3 regions of the Pseudoalteromonas sp. NZS127_1 genome follow, and region 1 is predicted to be linked to each of the others. Evidence: predicted binding sites of a transcription regulator. Region 1 holds the regulator's gene; each other region holds the start of a gene.
What was found. The regulator LexA, encoded in region 1, represses DNA repair genes until DNA is damaged. The targets are predictions, from matches to a motif close to TACTGTATNNNNATACAGTA.
Positions count from the first base shown of each region.

Region 1 (7,278 bases):
CTGTAGGTACCGATATAAGCATGGTCGCGTACATAAAAAACAACTCGCCAGCGACCGGCATCCCAGTGGTAAACATATGATGAGCCCATACAATAAAGCTCAATAGTGCTATGGAGGATGTGGCGTATACCATTGAGGCATAGCCAAAAAGTTTTTTACGAGAAAAGGTAGGTACTATTGTAGATATAATGCCAAAGGCAGGAAGAATCATTATGTATACTTCGGGATGACCAAAAAACCAAAAAATGTGTTGGAACATCACCGGGTCGCCACCGCCTGCGGCATCAAAAAAGCTGGTCGCAAAATACTTATCGGTAAGTACCATAGTGACAGCTCCTGCAAGCACTGGCATTACCGCTATTAATAAAAAGGCAGTAATTAACCACGTCCATACAAATAAGGGCAACTTCATCCATGTCATGCCTGGGGCACGTAAGTTCACTATGGTTACAATCACATTGATTGCGCCCATTATTGAACTAATCCCCATAATATGTACGGCAAATACAAACAATGCAGTATTATCATTACTGTATGTTGTAGACAGTGGTGCATAAAAAGTCCAACCAAATGCAGGACCCCCACCAGGCATAAATAACGATGCCAATAGGATTAAAAACGCAAACGGTAAAATCCAAAAGCTCCAGTTATTCATTCTTGGCAATGCCATATCTGGCGCGCCAATCATGAGTGGTATCATCCAGTTAGCAAGGCCTGTAAAGGCCGGCATAACCGCACCAAACACCATAATTAAACCATGCACTGTGGTCATTTGATTAAAAAAGTGAGGATCGACCAACTGTAAACCTGGTTGAAATAATTCAGCTCTGATCACCATGGCCATTCCACCACCAATTAAGAACATGGTCAGCGAAAAAATTAAATATAAACTACCTATATCTTTATGATTAGTTGTGTAAAGCCAGCGTTTAAAACCTTTAGCTGGGTGATGAGCATGATGAGCTTCATTGGCGTTAGATTGTTCTACTATGCTACTCATTAGTTCGCCTCCACTTTGGCATCAAGTGCTGCCTGTATTTGACTCGGTTGAATAACATCACCCGTATCATTACCCCACGCATTACGTTTATAAGTAATAACCGCTGCTAATTGCTTTATAGATAACTGTTTGGCAAATGCTTGCATTGCCGTACCGGGTCGCCCATGGATAACTACATCAATGTGATCTTTTATATCGCCAAGCACTATAGGGCTGCCTTTAAGTGCAGGAAATACACCCGGTAACCCCATGCCAGTAGGCTGATGACATGCAGCACAATTGGCCATATATACTTGTTCGCCTAAAGTCATTAATTCTTCTTTTGGGAGGGTTTTATCAAGTAATGCGGCATCTGCTAATGCTGCTTTTTGTTTAGCTTGCTTTGCATCTGCAAGCCACGTTTTAAAATCAGCCTCAGATTTAGCGACCACCACAACGGGCATAAAGCCATGATCTTTACCACACAACTCAGCACATTGGCCTCGGTAAGTACCTTCTTCGTTTATGTTCGTCCATGTTTCGTTTATAAAGCCGGGATTCGCATCTTTTTTAACTGCAAAATCAGGTACCCACCAAGAGTGAATAACATCGTCAGAAGTCATTAAAAATCGTACTTTTTGATTTATTGGCAGTACGAGAGGTTTATCAACCTCAAGTAAGTAGTTAGGATTTTTATCTGCAAGATTCGCTATTTCATCTTGCGGGGTAGATAAAATAGAGTAGAACTCTACATCTTCACCCATATATTCATAATGCCATTTCCATTGCGAGCCTGTAATTTTAATAGTGAGATCAGCTTTGCTGGCATCTTCCATTGCAATTAGGGTTTTAGTGGCTGGTACTGCCATAGCAATTAAAATAACAAACGGGATTGCAGTCCAAAGTATTTCTACTTTAGTGCTTTCGTGAAATTGGGCAGGTACAGCCCCTTTAGATTTACGGTGATGAATAAGTGCCCAAAACATAATTGCGAACACTATCACCCCAATCACACAACATATTATAAATATGGTCATGTGCAGCTGATATACATTATTGCTTATATCGGTTACGCCTTTGCGCATATTGTATTGGCTGTTAGCCAAAACTGGGTGCGAAAAAACACATAATATAAGCCACAAGGTAGAGGTCAGTTTACCCATGTGACGGCTCCTTTGATGCTATTGCGAATGCAAAGCGAAGAGGCATACGGCTTAAACGCCAATTCGTTATTTTTATTTTTTTAGTCAATCTCATTTAATATTGATTGGTTTTGCTGCGCCAACAACGGGTTTGTGTATATTGTGTGTTCTCAAAACTAAAAAGCTGTGAGTTATTATTAGCTCAGCACATTAATAATTAGCTAAAAAATGAACAACAAGCAAGTTTTAGTATAAAAAACAATCAGGTGATATTGAGTAATTAATAAAAAATCAGTAACCAACTAGGTAACAGGAAGTTCAAAAGATGAGCAAAACAAAGGGGTTTAACGCATTCGGAGGGGGAAAATATAAGTGCAAAAAAGTTTACAGCTTAAATTGTCAGTGAGCTATTTATGCCCTATTTTTAGTGCGAATTTAAAACAGAAAATGCGTACTAATTAGTGCGAATTTAAAACAGAAAATGCGTACTAATTAGTACGCATTTATAAAACTGCTTGTTTAAAAGCTATTTTTAAAGTCACATCCAATCAGCGTTTCTTATAACGCCAACGGCTAAGCCTTCAATATTAAAAGACTCATTCTCAAGATCTACTTCAATAGATTCAAAATCGTCGTTTTCAGCATGAAGTAATACTTTACGACCCGCTTTCTCAAGACGTTTTACAGTTACGTCTTCGTCTAGGCGGGCAACAACAACTTGCCCGTTTTCAGCGGTTTGAGTACGATGTACAGCAAGTAAATCACCATCCATAATACCAATATCTTTCATGCTCATACCGTTAACGCGTAGTAAAAAATCTGCAGCCGGTTTAAACATTAATGGATCGATTTTGCAGTGACTTTCAACGTGCTCTTGCGCCAAAATAGGTGAACCAGCAGCAACACGCCCTATAAGCGGTAAACCTAATTGTTCTGGCTCTTCTTCTTCAATTAACTGAATACCACGGCTTGCACCTGGTTTCATTTTAATTGCGCCTTTTTTAGCAAGTGCTTTTAAATGTTCTTCAGCAGCATTGGCACTTTTAAAACCTAATGTTTGCGCTATTTCAGCACGTGTAGGAGGCATACCAGTGTCTTTAATAAAAACTTTAATTAGTTCGAGTATTTGAGCTTGGCGGTTCGTTAATGGTCGCATACAACTGGTTTTCCATACAGTACATTTAACTGTGAGTATATACAGTTAAATAAAAATCGCAAATTTAAATTAAGCCTTAAAATAGCCAAAGTAATTTCACTTGTGTACATTTTAGGGATATAACTAACGCTAGGTTTATAAATGATTAAAAAAGCAAAGGAGTCATTATGAGTATTTGGTACCAGCCCATCACTTTAGAGCTGTGCAAGCAGTTAGAACAAGGCATTGATGGCCAAGGAACATTAATGAAAACCATGGGAATAGAAGTCACTGAAATTGGTGATGATTACTTAGTAGCCACTATGCCGGCAATTCCTGAGCATCATAACCCAATGGGAATGGTTCACGGCGGTGCTAACGTTGTACTTGCCGAAACAGTTGCCAGCTATGCAGCTAACTTTGTTGTCGATTTTACAAAATTTTACTGCGTGGGGCAGGAAATTAGCGCAAGTCATTTAAAAGCATCTCGCAACGGCACTTTAACAGCAACGGCAAGAGCGTTTCATATTGGCAAACGTAGTTCAGTGTGGGAAATAAAAATTACAAATAGCCGCAATGAGCTGTGCTGCGTATCAAAAATGACCGCAGCAGTCGTAGAGCGAAGATAGTTACTTTTCGATTGGGTAAATTGTAATTTCCATACCCGCACCAATCGCAGATATACGTAGTAATGTATCTGCATCTAAGGCTTGATTAAAGCACTTAGGGGAAGTGCCTGATTCAAAACCAATATCAAACGTTCTACGTGAACAGCTTAACCATTGCTTTAGCGCGTTACGCGAACACGATTCAATAAGCTCACATATATGGTTTATTGCTTTGTCAGGCGTGTTTACTACACCTGTTGCTTCAATACGCGCTAATTGACGGTATTCGTCTTTGTCATAATGTAAAATCGTCGCGACTTTTTTCAAGTCTGCCACTAGCAAACTAATATCTTGCTTTGATTCAAGCTCAAGATCTACATTTAAAAATTGAATTTCCGACATCGTTTCGTATTTATCCTCTAATAATTTCATTGCAAACTTTAACGCAGTTTTACCGTTATACCAAATCAACTATGCTCTATTAACCACTTTATATAGATATTTCGCAGCTTTTAAGTATTTTTTAGCGTTTAAAGCTAGCTGGATATCAAACACTCAGCTCAATTAAACAAATAAGTCATGTTAGCAATTTAAGTGTAATCTTTTTTATTTTTAAATGATTACAGTAAGCTATAGTTTAAACTGCGACAAAATGTCGCAGTAACTAATCCCATTAATGTAATAAACTAGCCTCTAAAAATAATAAGACTAAAACATGAATAAAAAAATATTTAAGTATGCTCGCAAGTTACATAAATGGCTCGGTTATTTGCTCACATTACAAATTTTAGCTTGGCTATTAGGCGGTTTAGTCATGAGCGCTATTCCTCTTGATAAAGTTCATGGGGAGCATCTTGCAACACGTACTCTTAATAACCCATTTACGCAGGCTGATTATGTTGCCTCCCTTAACGATATTGCATCTCAGGTGGTTAATCCAACACAAATAATTTTTGAGAACTTTTTAACCACACCTATAATTACAGTAATAAATAAAGATGAACAGCAAAGCTTTAACGGTATAACAGGCCGGCCTTTTGAGCCGCCAACTAAAATACAAATTACCGCAAATGCTAAAGCACACCTACTTATTGATGCTCAAGTGACAAGCGCTGTACTGCTAAAGCAAGGTATGCGAGAAGTTGGATATAAAACCAATGTTTGGCAGGTACAATTTGACGACACATTTAACACAACACTGTACTTGTCAGAAAATAACGGCAGAGTTGTCACCGTTCGCAGCACACTATGGCGAATTTTCGACTTTTTTTGGATGTTACATATTATGGATTACGATGAGCGAGAGGATTTTAATAATCCGCTGCTTATTAGTTTTGCAGCAACCAGCGTACTTTTTTGCCTAAGTGGAATATTACTACTTATGCAAAACATACGACTAAAACGATTTATCCGAATTAAAAGTAAGAATAAATCAAAGTAGTCATATTGATTTTTAAGAACTAGCGCACTCTCACCAAAGAGTAAATAAGCCCTAGGAAGTACCCAAGGGCAGATTTTATTCCAAGTGTTTAAATCGACTCAAATGTCGCTTTAACATTTCGTTTTCGAAAATCAACTCATCACGCTCATCCAGCAATTGTAAAACTAAAGCTATTGCCGACCAATCTAACGAAAAGTCATGTTGAATACGGGCCGCTTTTTTAACTAAGGTCACTGCAGATACCGTAAATTGCCACTGCGTAACATGCTTCCCCTCAATTGGAACCGCAATATTGTGCTCAACTAGCTCATATAAAATTGCTTCGCTAATATCACTACTCAAACATAGCTCTTTGCTAGTAAGTAAATCATCTTTTTGTGTCACGATAATTTGCATTATGGCTTGCTCCAGTTATTACGGGGATCAAAGTGAGCTTTTTCGGCTAATTCTTCCCACAGTTTTTTACTGGTATCATCAACAGATGTTGGATTAACAATTTTAAGCACAGCAAATAAATCACCTTTGGCTTTTTTACTCATTAATCCCTTGCCTTTAATACGCAAGCGTTGGCCAGACTGACTATTAGATGGAATAGTTAATTGGATTTTGCCTGCCAACGTAGGTAAATTTATTTTTGTACCAAGAGCCGCTTCCCATGGTGCAAGAGGGACGACTATATTTAGGTTATGACCTTCAACATCAAATAATGGGTGGGGCACTAAACTAATTTGTAAGTACAAGTCGCCATTTTGCCCGTTCGCTGACCCTAATCCGCCTTGCCCTTTTAGTCGAATTCGTTCGCCATTTACTGAGCCTGCGGGAATTTTCACTTTAAGTGATTTTTTAATTTCAGAGACACGACCACTACTATCTCGCTGCGGTAACATAAACTCAACAGGCTTAACGGTATCAACTAAAGTCTCTTCAAGAAAAATCGGGAACTCTATTTCCACATCTTGTCCTTTTTGCGCGCGAGCAGCGTTACTTCTGCTCTGCCCTGAACGATCAAACCCACCGCCTCCGCCAAACATTGAATTAATAAAGTCAGAAAATTCTTGATCGGTTTGAGGATCACTTTGCTGGTAATTACCTTGTGTAGAACCAGCGCTACCGCGATAATTTGTTTGCTGCTGATGAGCACGATTTTGTTGATGGCGACGTAGCTCGTCGTATTTTTTACGTTCATCTTTATTATGGATGACTTCGTAAGCTTCTGCTATTTCTTTAAATTTATCTTCTGCTTGAGGCTCTTTGCTTACATCTGGGTGATATTTTCTGGCTAACTTTTTATAAGCTACTTTAACCGCTTTATCGTCTGCATCAGGCGATATCCCAAGTACTGAATAATAATCAACAAATTTCATTTGCAATCCAAATCCCCATATTGAGTAAGCTTTAAGCATACTCCTTAACTTATAATCTTGTGTAGCTAAAGTACAATAAATAGTAAGAAATAAATGAATAGTAAAATAACTTTGAAGAAAAAATTAATTAGACACTTTTTAGTAATATAAGTGCAGGCCTTAAGTTAACTTTATCTTTTATCTTCAGGGCTTTAAACTAGGCATTCCTGTAGTTCACATTTGTGATGGATATGACTCGATTTATTCTGGCCTTATTGGCTTGTTGTGTGTGCGTTTCGGTATCGGCCGAACAATTCACCCGCTTTTCAACCGCTAAAAGACATCTAATTAAAACCCTACCTGACAACGCTAAAAGCATTTACTGCGGCTGTGATATTAAAAAAGAAGGTAAAAAACTAACTCCCGATCCGACTAACTGTGGTTACATTCCTCGAAATACACTTACCCGCTCAGGCAAAGTAAATGTACGAGCACTACGTATTGAATGGGAACATATTGTTCCGGCGTGGGAATTTGGTCATCAGCTACAATGTTGGCAAGATGGCGGACGTAAAAACTGCCGTAAAGTAAGTGCTAAATTTAGAAAAATGGAAGCTGATATAAATAACT
Region 1 covers NZ_JADYXO010000019.1:11,181-18,458, reverse strand. The annotation lists gene ctaD (cytochrome c oxidase subunit I) at 1-1,000, opposite strand, end outside; gene coxB (cytochrome c oxidase subunit II) at 1,000-2,142, opposite strand; gene lexA (transcriptional repressor LexA) at 2,660-3,277, opposite strand; gene I6F50_RS15595 (PaaI family thioesterase) at 3,445-3,885, shown strand; gene I6F50_RS15590 (hypothetical protein) at 3,886-4,266, opposite strand; gene I6F50_RS15585 (membrane protein) at 4,580-5,305, shown strand; gene I6F50_RS15580 (chaperone modulator CbpM) at 5,381-5,701, opposite strand; gene I6F50_RS15575 (DnaJ C-terminal domain-containing protein) at 5,701-6,669, opposite strand; gene I6F50_RS15570 (endonuclease) at 6,900-7,278, shown strand, end outside.

Region 2 (7,278 bases), on a different contig from region 1:
ACTTTTTCTTTTCAAAATGTGGCTAATTGGCATAGGCAATGGCTAGGTAATGTATACGAGTGGGCAGGTAAAATAAGAAGTATTGATATGGGCAAGGGCGGGTTTCAGTTTATGTCGCCTTTACAAATTGAGAAAAATATTAGGCTATTTGAAAATGAGTATTTATCTCGATTTAATAACTTACCAGATATGACAAATGAAGAGCTTGTGTCATTTTTAGCTCAGAGCCATGTTGAGTTTATTCTAATTCATCCATTTCGTGAAGGTAACGGTAGGATAAGCCGTTTATTAATGGATTTTTTGTGCAGTAAAGCTGGTAAAGGAACGCTTGATTATAGCTTGTGGGACGAGCATAAAGACTTTTATTTCAGGTCAATTCAAGCGGGTGTAAATCAAAATTACCAACACATAGAAAGGCTTGTGAGAGATATAATTAAATAGCGAGTGAAAGAGACTCATATTTGAGTTTGTTTGCTTTTAGCTTTTTCTCTATTGTTTTAACTGTTTCGCCAGTTTCGATGGCAGTAGAGCTAGCAACAGATCTTAAAATCATACTCTTTGTGATTTTTTTCTTACCTTTACTCATTTTACTACCTCAAATAAATATGTATCTGGAATTAACCTTACACCTAGATACTCGTGATATCAATTAACGTTATAAGAATTATTTTACGGAAGTATTGAAAGCTCAGGATTAGGTTTGGATCTAAGGTTAGATGTTGTTAATTGGTCGGTATGGAGAGATTCGAACTCTCGACCCCTGCCACCCCATGACAGTGCGCTACCAAGCTGCGCCACATACCGACTTTGTATGCAATAGTACGTGTATTTTTTTAAAAATCAATAAGCGATTGTTTGTTTGGATGTTTATTACGCAAGAGGCATAAAATAGCTCTCTTGCGGTGTATTAATTGGCTAGTCTTTATTTAACCACTTTTTGATCGAGTCATACATCTCATCTCGTATTAATGGCTGGGCTTTTTTGTTAGGGTGTAAACTATCGTTTTGCATTAGATCAGATTGGCTGGCAATATCTAGCATAAAAAAGTTCATTAAATGCGCATTTGTTTCTTCGCTAACGTCTGTAAAAGTGTCTGTAAACATTTTGCTATAACGCGGACCGTAATTAGGGGGAATGTAAATCTCCATTAAGGCGGTCATCGCATTAGCTGCTTGGCTTTTTTGAATAAGAGACGTTAAGTTAGCTTGCATTTTTTTAACTGGAAAACCACGTAAACCGTCGTTAGCACCTAGCTCAATAAGTACATGAGTGGGTTCGTATTGCTCAAGCAATGCATCTAAACGACGTAGGGCGCCTCCAGATGTTTCGCCACTAATACTGGCGTTGATAAGTTCTATGTCGGTTTGTTCGTCATCGTATTTATCTTGTAACAATTTTACCCAGCCTTCTTCTTGTTGAAGTCCGTAGGCTGCACTTAAACTGTCACCGAGTATTAAAATCGTGTTGTTGGCTGCTGCACTCAGCGGTTTGATAACTAAAAATAAAATGAATACTAAACGTAGGATTGAATGAGTCATATGTCAGCGCTTTCTCAATTAAATATAATACAAGTTAATGGTTTGTCTAAAGTAGTCTCTACCTTTGAAGGTGAGCTGCCCATCCTCAGCGACATCAGCTTTAATGTCAAGCATGGCGAGTCTGTTGCTATTGTTGGCACGTCGGGCTCTGGTAAATCTACGTTACTCAGTTTATTAGCAGGGCTGGACACTGCAAGCAGCGGCGAAATATTTTTAGATGGCGAGCCATTACACAATTTAGATGAAGAAGAACGTGCTGCACTGCGCGCGGCTAAAATTGGATTTGTGTTTCAATCGTTTATGTTAGTACAGAGCTTAACTGCACTTGAAAACGTTATGCTACCAGCAGAACTTGCTGGCGAAAGTGATGCGAAAGAGCAAGCAATAGCTCTACTTGAAAAAGTAGGCTTGAGCCATCGAATTGATCATTACCCGTCGCAGCTATCTGGCGGTGAGCAACAACGTGTTGCTATAGCGCGTGCTTTTATTGGTACACCTAAAATACTGTTTGCTGATGAGCCTTCGGCTAACTTAGACAGCAAAAACGGTAAAATGATTGAATCCTTATTATTTGATTTAAATACTCAACATGGCACTACGCTTATTTTAGTTACTCACGATGAAGGGCTTGCACAAAAATGTGAGCATATTATTCAAATAGAAGCGGGTTTACTGGTAAAAAGCGAAGTAGAGGACGTTGCCGATGTGGGTTAAGTTAGCGCTTAAGTTATTTTCGCGAGAATTTCGCCGTGGTGAGTTAACCGTTATAAGCGCGGCTATCGCACTTGCTGTTTTAACCGTACTTACACTGTCGATGGTTACTGAGCGAATAGGGCAAAGTATTGCACAAAAAAGCAGTGCTTTTATTGCTGCAGATCGCGTTCTAGCCAGTGATCATGTGCTCGACACTGCTTTTATTACTAAAGCACAGAGCCAAAATTTAAAAACGGCGCAAATGGTGTACTTCGACACTATGTTGTTTGCCGATGATGAAATGCAGTTTAGCTCAGTAAAAGCGGCATCTAATGCGTACCCGTTAAAAGGGCAGTTAAAAGTTAAAGATACCTTAACAGGTGAAACTAAGGTTGCTAATAGCGGTCCAGCGCCTGGTAATGTGTGGCTAAGTGAGTCAGTATTTTACAGTTTAAACATTGATATAGGTGCGCAAGTAGAACTTGGCGCTGCATTATTTAATGTTTCAAAAGTTATTGTAGAAGAGCCCGATGCGCCATTTAATGTATTTTCAAGCAGCCGTCGTGTGCTTATTAATATTGACGATGTGGCAAAAACCGAAGTTGTGCAACCGGGTAGTCGTGTTTATTACCGCCAACTTTATGCCGGTAGTGAGGCTGACATAAATAGCTTTTACGAGTGGCTCAAACCACAAATGAAAGAAAACCAACAATGGTACGGCGTTAAAGACCGTCAATCACCTATTTCAAATAGTTTAAACCGCGCAGAGAGCTTTTTATTGCTCGCTGGCTTATTGGGTATTATTTTAGCCGCAGTGGCTATAGCCGTTTCAGCAAAACGTTATTGTGAACGCCAATACGATCCAGTAGCGATGATGAAAACGCTAGGCGGTAGCCGTTCAATGATCCGCAAAATATACATGCTCCATTTATTGCTTGTATGTGCAATGGCGGTAAGTATTGGGCTTTTAATTGGTTATGGCTTGCAAGAAATAGCAACAAGTTACTTATCAAAAAGTATGGGCACAGAGCTACCTTTAGGTGGCTTTAAACCTTGGCTGGTGGCTATAAGCACTGGCGTAATTTGTGCTGTTATGTTTTCTATTAAACCGTTATTTGATTTATTTGATATTCCACCGCTTAGAGTGCTGCGCCGTAACTTAGGTGACAAGTTGGCAGTAAGTCGTGTGCATTTAGGCATGAGTGCGCTAACTGTGTTTTTATTAATGTGGTTATTTAGTAACAACATAAAAATAACGCTTATTTTGTTTGCCTCAACGCTTGCGCTAATTGGTGTGTTGTTTTTGATATCTAAATTAATATTTGGTGGCGGTCGAAAATTAGGGCTTAAGCCAGGTAACAGTTGGTCGCTTGCAATTGCATCTATTCAAAAGCGTGCAAATGTGAACGCGGTACAGTTAATTAGTTTTTCGTTAGCGATTAAATTACTGCTGTTTTTAGTGGTACTTAAAAACGACATGATATCTGATTGGCAGTCGCAACTACCAAACGATGCGCCTAATGCATTTTTAGTTAATATTACGCAAAATGAGCTTGAGCCAATTAATGAGTATTTAGCACAAAAAGATATTCAGGTATCAGAGTTTTATCCCACTATTCGTGGACGCGTAAATGCGGTAAACGGCGAGTTGGTAGCACGTTCTGTATCGCTGCAAGACAACGAGAAAAAAGACGAAGAAGCACGTGCAGGTATTGGCCGCGAGCTAAACCTTACATGGCTTAAAGATGTGCCTGACCAAAATGAAGTAACACAAGGCACGTGGTTTGGTGAAAATGCGATGGCTGAAGCCTCAGTAGAGGAGTCGATGCTTGAGCGTTTAGATGTTGAGATAGGCGACACGCTTACATTTTTAATTGGTTCGCAGTCGTTCGACGCTAAAATCACCAGTGTTCGTAAAGTTAATTGGGCCACGCTTAAACCTAACTTTTTTATTATTTTAAGCCCCGATGTACTTGCAGATTTTCCGGCAACGTATATTTCGTCGGTACGCATAAACCCAGAGCAAAAGCGTGACTTTAGCCAGTTACTGCGCACTTACCCAACTATTACAGCCATTGACATTGATAATTTTGTTAAGCAAATACAAACAACTATTTCGCAAGTCTCTCTCGCCATTGGCTTTGTACTGGCTATTGTTGTGCTGTGTGGGGCGCTTGTACTTATATCGCAAGTGCAAGCTAGTTTGGGTGAACGTATGCAAGAAATTGTAATACTGCGAACGCTTGGCGCTAAAAGCCGATTAATTAAAAACGCGACCCTGTATGAGTTTTTATTACTCGGTGGTTTAGCCGGTTTAGTCGCTGCATTTTTTAGTGATATAGCGCTTTTAATTGTGCAGCAACAAATGTTTGATTTAGCCGGTAAGCTACACCCACATATATGGATTATTGGGCCGGTAGCGGGCGGCGTATTTGTAGCAGGTTTAGGCTATTTAATGATTGCCCGAACACTTAAACAAAACACTCAAGGATTAGTGCGTGCCCTAGGGTAAGCTTAAACTAACATGCTCCTTCTAATGCCCACCTAACACGTGGGCATTTTTGTTTTCTTTGTACTGGTAATTTATACAGTGCTCTGGCATTATTAGCGTAATTTAAAAATAACAATAATGAGAATGCAAGTTTGGCCATTATTTTAGGGATCGATCCTGGTTCACGTTTGACCGGATATGGCGTTGTTGCCCACCAAGGTTCTAAATTTACATACTTAGGCAGTGGCTGTATTAAGTTAGCCGATCATCCTTTTCCGGTTAGACTTAAAATGATCTACCAAGGCATTACACAGCTTATTGAGCAGTTTTCACCAGAAACCTTTGCCATTGAAAAAGTATTTATGGCGCACAACCCCGATTCTGCTTTAAAACTAGGCCAAGCTAGAGGCGCTGCTATTGTGGGCGCTGCAATGGCCGACTTACCCGTATTTGAATATTCAGCAAGGCAAATTAAGCAAGCGGTAGTAGGCAACGGTGGCGCTGATAAAACACAAGTGCAGCACATGGTAAAAAATATTTTAAAACTACCCGGTACGCCACAGGCCGATGCAGCTGATGCACTGGCTATTGCGATTTGCCATGCTCACTCAGAACAAAATTTAATTAAACTAGCGGGTAGCGCAAGCAAAACCGTTAGAGGACGTTTAAGGAAATAACTATGATAGGCCGTTTAAATGGTATTTTAGTCGAAAAACAGCCACCAGAAATCTTACTCGAAGTAAGTGGAGTAGGTTACGAAGTACAAATGCCAATGACCTGTTTTTACGATTTACCAAAAATTGGTGAAAACGCGATTGTTTATACGCACTTTGTAGTGCGCGAAGATGCTCAGTTATTATTTGGTTTTAATAATAAAGTTGAGCGTGCCTTATTTAGAGAGCTATTAAAAGCAAATGGCGTAGGGCCAAAACTTGGTTTAGCTATTTTATCGGGTATGTCAGCTAAGCAATTTGTGAGTTGTGTGAATAACGAAGACTCAACATCGCTTGTTAAATTACCGGGTGTAGGTAAAAAAACAGCCGAGCGCTTAGTACTCGAAATGAAAGACAGATTAAAAGATTGGGGCAATGATTTATTTACGCCATTTAGCGATAGCGCAGTAATAGAGCCAATGAGCGATGCGACAATTGCTAATAATGCAGCAGACGATGCCGTATCAGCACTGCTTGCGTTAGGTTATAAATTGCCACAAGCTCAAAAAGCAGTAAAATCGATAAGCAAACCCGATATGTCTACTGAGGTTCTTATTAGAGAATCTTTAAAATCAATGTTGTGAGTAACCCATGATTGAAGCGGATCGCTTAATTGATGCGACTGAAAAAACAAATGAAGACTCTATAGATCGTGCAATAAGACCAAAACTTTTAGCCGATTACAGAGGCCAGCCTCATGTTAAGCAGCAAATGGAAATTTTCATTGAAGCTGCTCGAACCCGTGGTGAAGCGCTCGATCATTTATTAATATTTGGCCCTCCAGGGCTTGGTAAAACCACGCTTGCAAACATTGTGGCCAACGAATTACACGTAAGCATTAAAACAACATCAGGCCCAGTACTTGAAAAAGCGGGCGATTTAGCCGCACTACTTACTAATTTAGAAGAAGGCGATGTACTGTTTATTGATGAAATACACAGACTAAGCCCGCAAGTTGAAGAAATACTCTACCCAGCGATGGAAGACTATCAGCTTGATATAATGATTGGTGAAGGCCCAGCTGCACGTTCTATTAAATTAGATTTACCAGCATTTACACTCATAGGTGCAACCACGCGAGCAGGCTCACTTACATCGCCACTACGTGACCGTTTTGGTATTGTGCAGCGATTAGAGTTTTATTCTGTAGAAGATTTATCACATATAGTAGGGCGCTCTGCACATTATCTTGATTTAGAAATGTGCGACGATGGCGCAACCGAAATTGCACAGCGCTCGCGCGGCACACCGCGTATTGCAAACCGTTTATTACGCCGTGTACGCGATTACACACAAGTAAAGTCTGACGGCACAGTAAATGCCGAAGTAGCTAAGCAAGCGCTTGACATGATTGACGTAGATAAAAGTGGTTTTGATTATATGGACCGCAAATACTTACTCGCCATAATTGAAAAATTTATGGGCGGCCCCGTAGGGCTCGACAATGTAGCGGCTGCTATTGGCGAAGAGCGTGAAACAATAGAAGACGTAATAGAGCCATTTTTAATTCAGCAAGGGTTTATTCAGCGCACACCCCGTGGGCGAATAGTGTCAGACAGCGCATACCATCACTTTGGTTTACTTCCTAAAAAAGACTAAACTTATATATATTCATTACTTGCTGTGTCTTAGTGCGCAGCAGGTAACTGCATTTGTATCCCTTACCCGCAAACTATTATACTAATTTGCTTAAATTGTTTTAAACAAAAAGCTTTTAACAACACTACAGAGTTATTTAATTCGTTAAATTGTTTAAGTGTTTATGAAGGTTGATATTATCCCTAAAACCTAAACGCACTGTTGCAAATGTTACTTAAAAAGACTGATATGCTCTATAGTTAA
Region 2 covers NZ_JADYXO010000004.1:164,130-171,407, reverse strand. The annotation lists gene I6F50_RS06265 (Fic family protein) at 1-441, shown strand, start outside; gene I6F50_RS06260 (hypothetical protein) at 434-586, opposite strand; tRNA gene I6F50_RS06255 (tRNA-Pro) at 728-804, opposite strand; gene I6F50_RS06250 (arylesterase) at 916-1,539, opposite strand; gene I6F50_RS06245 (ABC transporter ATP-binding protein) at 1,540-2,253, shown strand; gene I6F50_RS06240 (ABC transporter permease) at 2,243-4,744, shown strand; gene ruvC (crossover junction endodeoxyribonuclease RuvC) at 4,876-5,400, shown strand; gene ruvA (Holliday junction branch migration protein RuvA) at 5,403-6,020, shown strand; gene ruvB (Holliday junction branch migration DNA helicase RuvB) at 6,028-7,035, shown strand.
Region 2: the regulator LexA is predicted to act here: its motif matches at 4,806-4,825, upstream of ruvC (crossover junction endodeoxyribonuclease RuvC).

Region 3 (7,278 bases), on a different contig from region 1:
TCATTTAAGTAACTAATAATAAACAAAATTTAATTTTTACAGCTGATTTAAAGTTACTGGTTTGATCAGTTTAATATAGGGGATTTAAACAACGAAAGGAGGGAGAAATACAAACAAAGCGCACCATTTAGACTTCGAAGTCTAAGCGGTGTTAAAGACCTACTTTAAGTGTCAGCACATAATTAATTTTCAATTAAGTGCTGACTATTCATAGCATAACTAGCTAGTGGCTTTAGTTAATCTGAGGATCTATTCACTACTTTGGGATTGCTGAATAAGTAATAACAGCTCTGCAGTGGCGGTTGCATCGGCAAGTGCTCGGTGATGGCTGGTTAAATTTAAATTAAAGTGCGATGAAAGATTGCCCAGCGAATACGACTTTAAGCCTTTAAACGCTTTGCGCGACTCAACCACTGTGCACATTTTTGGCATTTTAAAAAAGTGCCCTGCCATCTCGCATTCTTTTTTAATAAAGCCGTAGTCAAAATTAACGTTATGGGCTACAAAAATACTGCCTGCAAGTTTATCTAACAATGGCTGTGCTATTTCGGCAAATACAGGGGCATTGCGCACCATGCTGTCGCTAATACCGGTTAATGACGTTATAAATCCGGGTATGTGCCGCTGTGGATTTACAAGTGTCGTCCAGGTGTCTATTACTTTGCCGTGCTGTACTTTTACAAGGCCAATTTCGGTAATGCGATTACCGCCTTTTAAGCCGCCTGTGGTTTCTATATCGACCACACTGTAAATACGGTTTGGATCTACAAACCATTTAACGGCGGCAATATGTACCTCAAAACCCACATTTTTTAAGTTATCAATGGTGGTTAATTGGTTGCGCCTAAGTTTGTCGCCCGGTGCTTTTACTTCTTCAAAATGTACTTTGCCATTATTGATAACCATTAAGTCGGGGTAGCCGTCTTTTAGTTGTAAATAATGCTTACTCATATTGGTTAAATGGGTAATTAATGCATCAAGTGGGCTATTTAAAATGAGTGCTTCTAACGGTTGTAGTAGCTCTTTATGCCATCTAAATAAACCATTAGGTTGCTCAAAGTATTGCGCTGCATTTTTACACACTAAATTAAGTAATACTTGAGGCGTTTGGCACTGCGCTAAGCGCTCATTTATTTGTGCTTGTTGCACTTCATAAAAATTACCAAGCCTTAATACTTGCGGATAAATATCAAACTCATTACATGGCGGGTAAGGCGACTCTACAAATAACTCGTGCCAAAATACTAAACCAAACAAACTTTGCCAAAGCGTGTTTTCGGTATTAAATACAGCCATACCTTGGCGAGTATAATAATCGTTTACGCCCTGCTCTACTTCACCTCGATACAGTTCATCTATTTCTAGCACGCACTGGGTATCGCTAAGCATGGCACTTAAACGCGACCGTGTTTTTTTATTAAACTTACGCATTAAAAAATCGTCAGCAAAATAAAGTAAATCATCAGTAAGCGGATTTTCAATAATCGCTTCTAATCGTGCTTTTACCCACTCTTTATTACCAAGCCTGTATTGCTCTCTTATTTGAATTTCTTGTGCTTCGCTATCATCCACGCACCCTTCAAGTAAGCTAAAAGCAAGTTCGCTATCAACTGCCTTTAGTTGCCTATAAAGCCTTACTAATAATTTGTTTTTTAACGCAACAGCAATGGCACCGTGCGCAGCTTGCATTAAAACCTGCGGCGCTAAAGCAATATAATCGCTCTCATCTGTTATATTTTTAAATGCTAACCGATAACGGTTTAATAAATAGTTCGATTGCGCTTCATCAAGTGTTTCAAAGCGCGACAAACTCTCGCTGTGCTCTTCGCGCGTAGCGGTTAAACCTAAATCTCGCATTACAAAACGATTTTGATGATTCACATCACCACTGCTTAATTTGCCTGCAAATAAAAACTCAAAATACTCGTAGTAATCACTGCGGTTATTAATTACATACTGGCTATAAAGTGGCGCAAGCTCGTGTGGGCATGTTTTAAAAAACTCACGGGCAATATCCACCAGCGCGCCTTTAGCGGCACTTTTTTTAAAGCTTATTTGCTCACTGTAATTACTTAGTAACTCCAGCAAAGCAGGTTTGGTTAAGTGAGCCAAAAGCTGTGAGTAATGCTGCTCGTTTGGCTCAAATAAAATACCGGCTTTTTTTAGCGTATAAATAGCCTGATGCGGCGAGGTTATTTCTTCATAATTAAGTGACTGCGCTTGCACCAAATAAGGCTTTCGCGAATACACACGCGCCAACATGCACTGGCTTTGCTCATCTAGCTGATTAATTTTACTAATAAATTCACTGTGTTTAGGCTCAAGTAAATGCATACATTTACTTGTTACAAACTCAATAAGCTCTCTAAAATGCGCTAAATAGTATTTTGCTGGTAATTCTTTTTTCATAATATCGCCACAACTGTATATAAAAACAGTATCTAGTATTTGCGCTTATTATTCAATCTTAAACTTGTAATCAATAATGGTTATATTAGGCATATATAAATAGTAGGCATTGCATTGGCTACCTTACGCAGAGGTAAAAATGAATGGATATACTGACGATATTCGTGCACTTACTTTTTAAAGTAAATATTTGTGGGATAGGTAGGGTTACCTTTGCGTTATTCATTTTGGGAAGAAGCGTATTATCGGCAGCAAGAAGCCAAAGGAAAATCCCATAACACCATTGGATAAGAATACTATTTAGGTGCTGGAAAACACATACGCCCTACGATGAATCAACTTACTTAACCGCATTGTAAAAGTAAGGGATCACCGCTTTTAAAATTTGCGGTGGAAAGTGAGCTTTAGTGCTTGCTGTCCACCTCAGGGCGTGTTGTTAAATTTCAATAACTACCAATCAGATCCATTTTCTTCAATATCGACTTCAATTCCAGAACTAGCCGCGGGGATATACAGTGAGTTCTGCTCAATATTATTCAATTCACCAGATACAAACTCATAATAAAGTTCTAACTCTACAGTAAATAATAACTCAACATTCTCCGTTCTTGTTGAATGTCCAAAGGTATATACATGCCCCTCTTCTCTGTCATACGTGCCATTATTAAAGTCAGGTCCTGTTACTGTAACCTCGATCTTCAAAGGTATTTCAAAAGTTAATGAACACTCTTCATCGTTAATTGATATTACAGAAGGATCTATTTCGCCAACTTCAAGTACACTGATACCATCTACTTCGGCATCTTCCCATGATGAGGAGTTATAAAAATCGCAGTCATCCATATATTCTGATATTTGCGTTTTCAATGCTTCAGACTGTTCAGCAATATACTCTTTAATCTTCACTGTTCTTACACTTGTATGCTCATTATATAAATCTAATAATTTTTCTAAGTTATCAATAGCAATGAGCCTATTATTACCTTCACAATAGGACTTCAAATCAACATCATCTGAAATAACATATAATTTATCATCTGGTTCGAGACAAGACTCAAGCGATAGTAATGATATTGCATCAGGAAACTCTGCCTTTTTCTTTCCTTCCCCAAACGGTGGCTTCATCTCAAAATAAAGCTCTAATAATTTCTCACTATCTATAGAGTCTGCTTCAACATATTCATAATTACAGGCTTGGTTATATGCATGAAACACATTACTAGCTTTTTCATACACTTCATCTTCAGCAACATCTGCAAATAGAGAGGAAAGTTGTTGATCTTCAATTGTTGAAAGTATGTTTGCTTTTCTCTTGAACTGCTTCAAGGAATTAAGAGAGTCCTTTATTGATAGTTTAATACGGTTATCTACTTCTCTCTCAACTACGCTCGTCAAATAATATTGAATTTCATTAGATTTACATAGCTTTTGTAATGACTTAAAAGATTGAGAGTGGAAATTAAAGTTTGATTTAACAAAATACTGAGTATCAATAAATATTTTTCGAGTTTCGAGCATACTGTGCCTTTTGAAATTTAATAAATTAGTCTACGACATTTGTCGCTTTATAAACCGACAAATGTACCTATATTCAATGTATTTACCTTAACCACCAAATAACCACATGTAAACAATTACTTAACTTCAGAACAGGTTATGTAATTGCAAAAAACACCAAGATGAGTGAGATCAGTAATGTTGGTAAACAGGCTCTGACCATAAAGTGCATATTATTTATTGAATATTCAGTCTGTGTTATTTAAAAGGCGGTTACTTAAATTAAAACCTTTAGAAAGGCTCAATTTATACCCGCTAAATCGTTATACCTGCACAAATGTATTCAGCCATAGCGCTTTACGATATTATGCTCCTTTATATTTAATTTAACTTTCAGGGCATATAATGACAACGCACACATCGCCTACTCACTCAGCCAACACAGCTGAAAACACCTCTCTTTTTTACGTAATATTTATATCGGCCGTGGCTGCTATTGGTGGCTTTTTATTTGGTTTTGACTCGGGCGTTATTAATGGCACGGTGTCGGCACTCGGTAATGCATTTAATTCAAGCAGTGTGGCAACAGGGTTTAACGTAGCGTCTGTGTTACTTGGCTGTGCCTTAGGTGCTCTTGCTGCGGGGCCGCTGGCTGATAAGTTTGGTCGCCGTGCAATTATGATCATCACTGCGATTATTTTTGCCATTAGTGCGTTTGGCTCAGGCATTAGCGAAAGCTCTGCAGAGTTTATTTTTTATCGTTTATTTGGTGGTTTAGGTATTGGTGCTGCATCGGTATTAGCGCCGGCGTACATTGCAGAAGTTGCGCCACCCGCACTACGTGGTCGTTTGGCGACATTACAACAACTCGCTATTGTACTGGGTTTGTTTGCGGCATTTTTAAGTAACTATTTAATTGCTGATGCAGCTGGCAGCGCGCAAAATATTTTAATGCTTGATATAGCCGCTTGGCGCTGGATGTTTTGGGCTGAGCTTGTGCCTGCTGTGTTGTTTTTAGTGGGTGTTTTATTTATACCGGAGTCACCTCGTTATTTAGTGGCGCAAGGTAAAGTAAACGATGCCAAAGCGGTATTTAGTAAAATATCAAACGACAATGCAGATAAGCAAATAAGCGATGTTAAACGCTCCTTGCATAGCGATACAAAACCAAGTATTCGCGATTTATTTATTGATGGCAGTAAAAAAGTACACCCAATTGTTTGGGTAGGTGTGGCGCTGAGTGTATTTCAGCAATTTGTAGGTATTAACGTAGTGTTTTATTACGGCTCTGAGCTTTGGCAAGCCGCTGGGTTTGATGAGTCGCAATCGTTATTTATAAATGTATTAGCGGGCACTACTAATATTGTATCGACCTTTATTGCCATTGCGTTAGTTGACAAAGTTGGCCGTAAACCACTGCTGCTTGTAGGCAGTATTGGTATGTTTATTAGCTTAAGCGCGCTTACTTATATATTTGGCAGCGCAGGCCTTGATGAAGCAGGCAAACTTGCCCTTAGCGATAACATGGGTACGTTTGCACTTATTATGGCTAACTTATTTGTGGTATTTTTTGGCTTAAGTTGGGGCCCAATTGTATGGGTGTTATTAGGCGAAATGTTTAATAACCGTATTCGTGGTGCAGCGCTTGCCGTTGCTGCCAGTGCCCAGTGGATTGCTAACTTTGCAATCACCATGACCTTCCCTATTATGCTTGCCAATATAGGCCTTGCCGGTGCTTATGGCTTTTATGCGTTATCAGCACTTATAAGCATCTTTTTTGTTGTTAAATACATTAAAGAAACACGCGGTAAAACGCTCGAATCTATGTGATTTTTTAAAAGCGGTGATATTAGTCGCCGCTTTGCCTTTTTATAAAGCAGCGTTATCTAGGGTCTTATATGGACTCCCTGTATAAATAACCTAAAAGTTAAATAGCAATCTTTGCTCATTTATTTTAACTTTATAGCCATTGCTCTATTACCTTTTATTATAACTAATCTATTTAAATTCCTTTTTAGAATATCAATAATTAGCTATTGTCCGCCCATTCCAACTTTATGTGTCTACTAAAATGAAAAAACAGTTAATATCAGGCTTAGCTTTAACGTGTGCGTTAGGTTCGTTCAGTGCATTTGCTACTAATGGGTATTTTACACACGGCTACGGCATGACCCACAAAGGCATGGCTGGCGCAGGTGTAGCGCTGTCAGAAGAGTTAATGTCTGGCGCTAATAATCCTGCTACTTTTTTGCCAAACGGAACACAGCTATCTCTGGGCTTAGAGCTTTTTTCACCTGAGCGAAAATACACTGCATCGAAAGTAGATACTTTTTACCCTGACGCTTTTTATCTTGAAGCAAAAACACAAAAAAGCGATAACTCCGTATTCGCAATTCCAGAATTTGCTATTGGCCACCAATTAAATGAAAAAGTAAATATTGGCTTATTAGTGTATGGCAATGGCGGTATGAATTCTGAGTACGGCGCAGAGTCAGCTCCTGAAGGAACCTTTTATGGTGGTACGGCAGGCGTTGATTTAAAGCAGCTCTTTATTAGCCCAACAGTAAGCTATAAGTTGAATGAACAAACACGCCTTGGTGTATCCCCTATTTACGTGGTGCAGCAGTTTGAAGCACAAGGGCTTGAAAACTTTGCTCCTTTTTCGCAATCACCAGAAGCGCTTACAAATAATGGCACCGATACAAGCACAGGCCTAGGCATTCAACTAGGTATTAGCCAAGATATAAATTCGTCATTAAGCTGGGGGGCAAGTTACCGCTCATCAGTGTCTATGCAAGAGTTTGATAGCTATAAAGGTTTGTTTGCAGAGCAAGGCGGATTTGATCTGCCAAGTTCGTTTCAAATTGGTGCAGCTTATAAACTTACACCTAGTAATCAGGTGGTATTTGATTGGCAAAAAATAAATTACAGCGAAGTAAAAAGTATTTCAAACCCAGTCGATAACTTGATGTCAGCGCCTTTAGGAGCTAACGCCGGCGCTGGATTTGGCTGGAACGATATGACTATTTATAAGCTTGGCTATCAGTGGCAGCGTACATCGCAACAAAAAATTCGTTTTGGGGTGTCTTACACCGAGCAACCTATTCCTTCGTCGCAAGTTATATTAAATATTTTAGCGCCGGGCGTTCAAGAGTGGCATTTTACAACGGGCTTTAGCCATTCTTTTACCAACAAGGTACAATTAAACGCTATGGCTTTTTATTCGCCAGCTAAAAAAGTAACGGGCGCTAACTACTTAGCGCCAAATCAACAACTATCAATCGAAATGAAACAAACCGGTTTAGGTGTTTCTATTGTTTGGGAAATTTAAAAAATGGTAACAGAATTCACCCCCGTATCGGCTGCAATAGG
Region 3 covers NZ_JADYXO010000017.1:45,781-53,058, reverse strand. The annotation lists gene I6F50_RS14875 (exonuclease domain-containing protein) at 250-2,409, opposite strand; gene I6F50_RS14870 (PIN domain-containing protein) at 2,860-3,927, opposite strand; gene I6F50_RS14865 (sugar porter family MFS transporter) at 4,312-5,736, shown strand; gene I6F50_RS14860 (OmpP1/FadL family transporter) at 5,978-7,237, shown strand; gene I6F50_RS14855 (YeeE/YedE family protein) at 7,241-7,278, shown strand, end outside.
Region 3: the regulator LexA is predicted to act here: its motif matches at 2,421-2,440, upstream of I6F50_RS14875 (exonuclease domain-containing protein).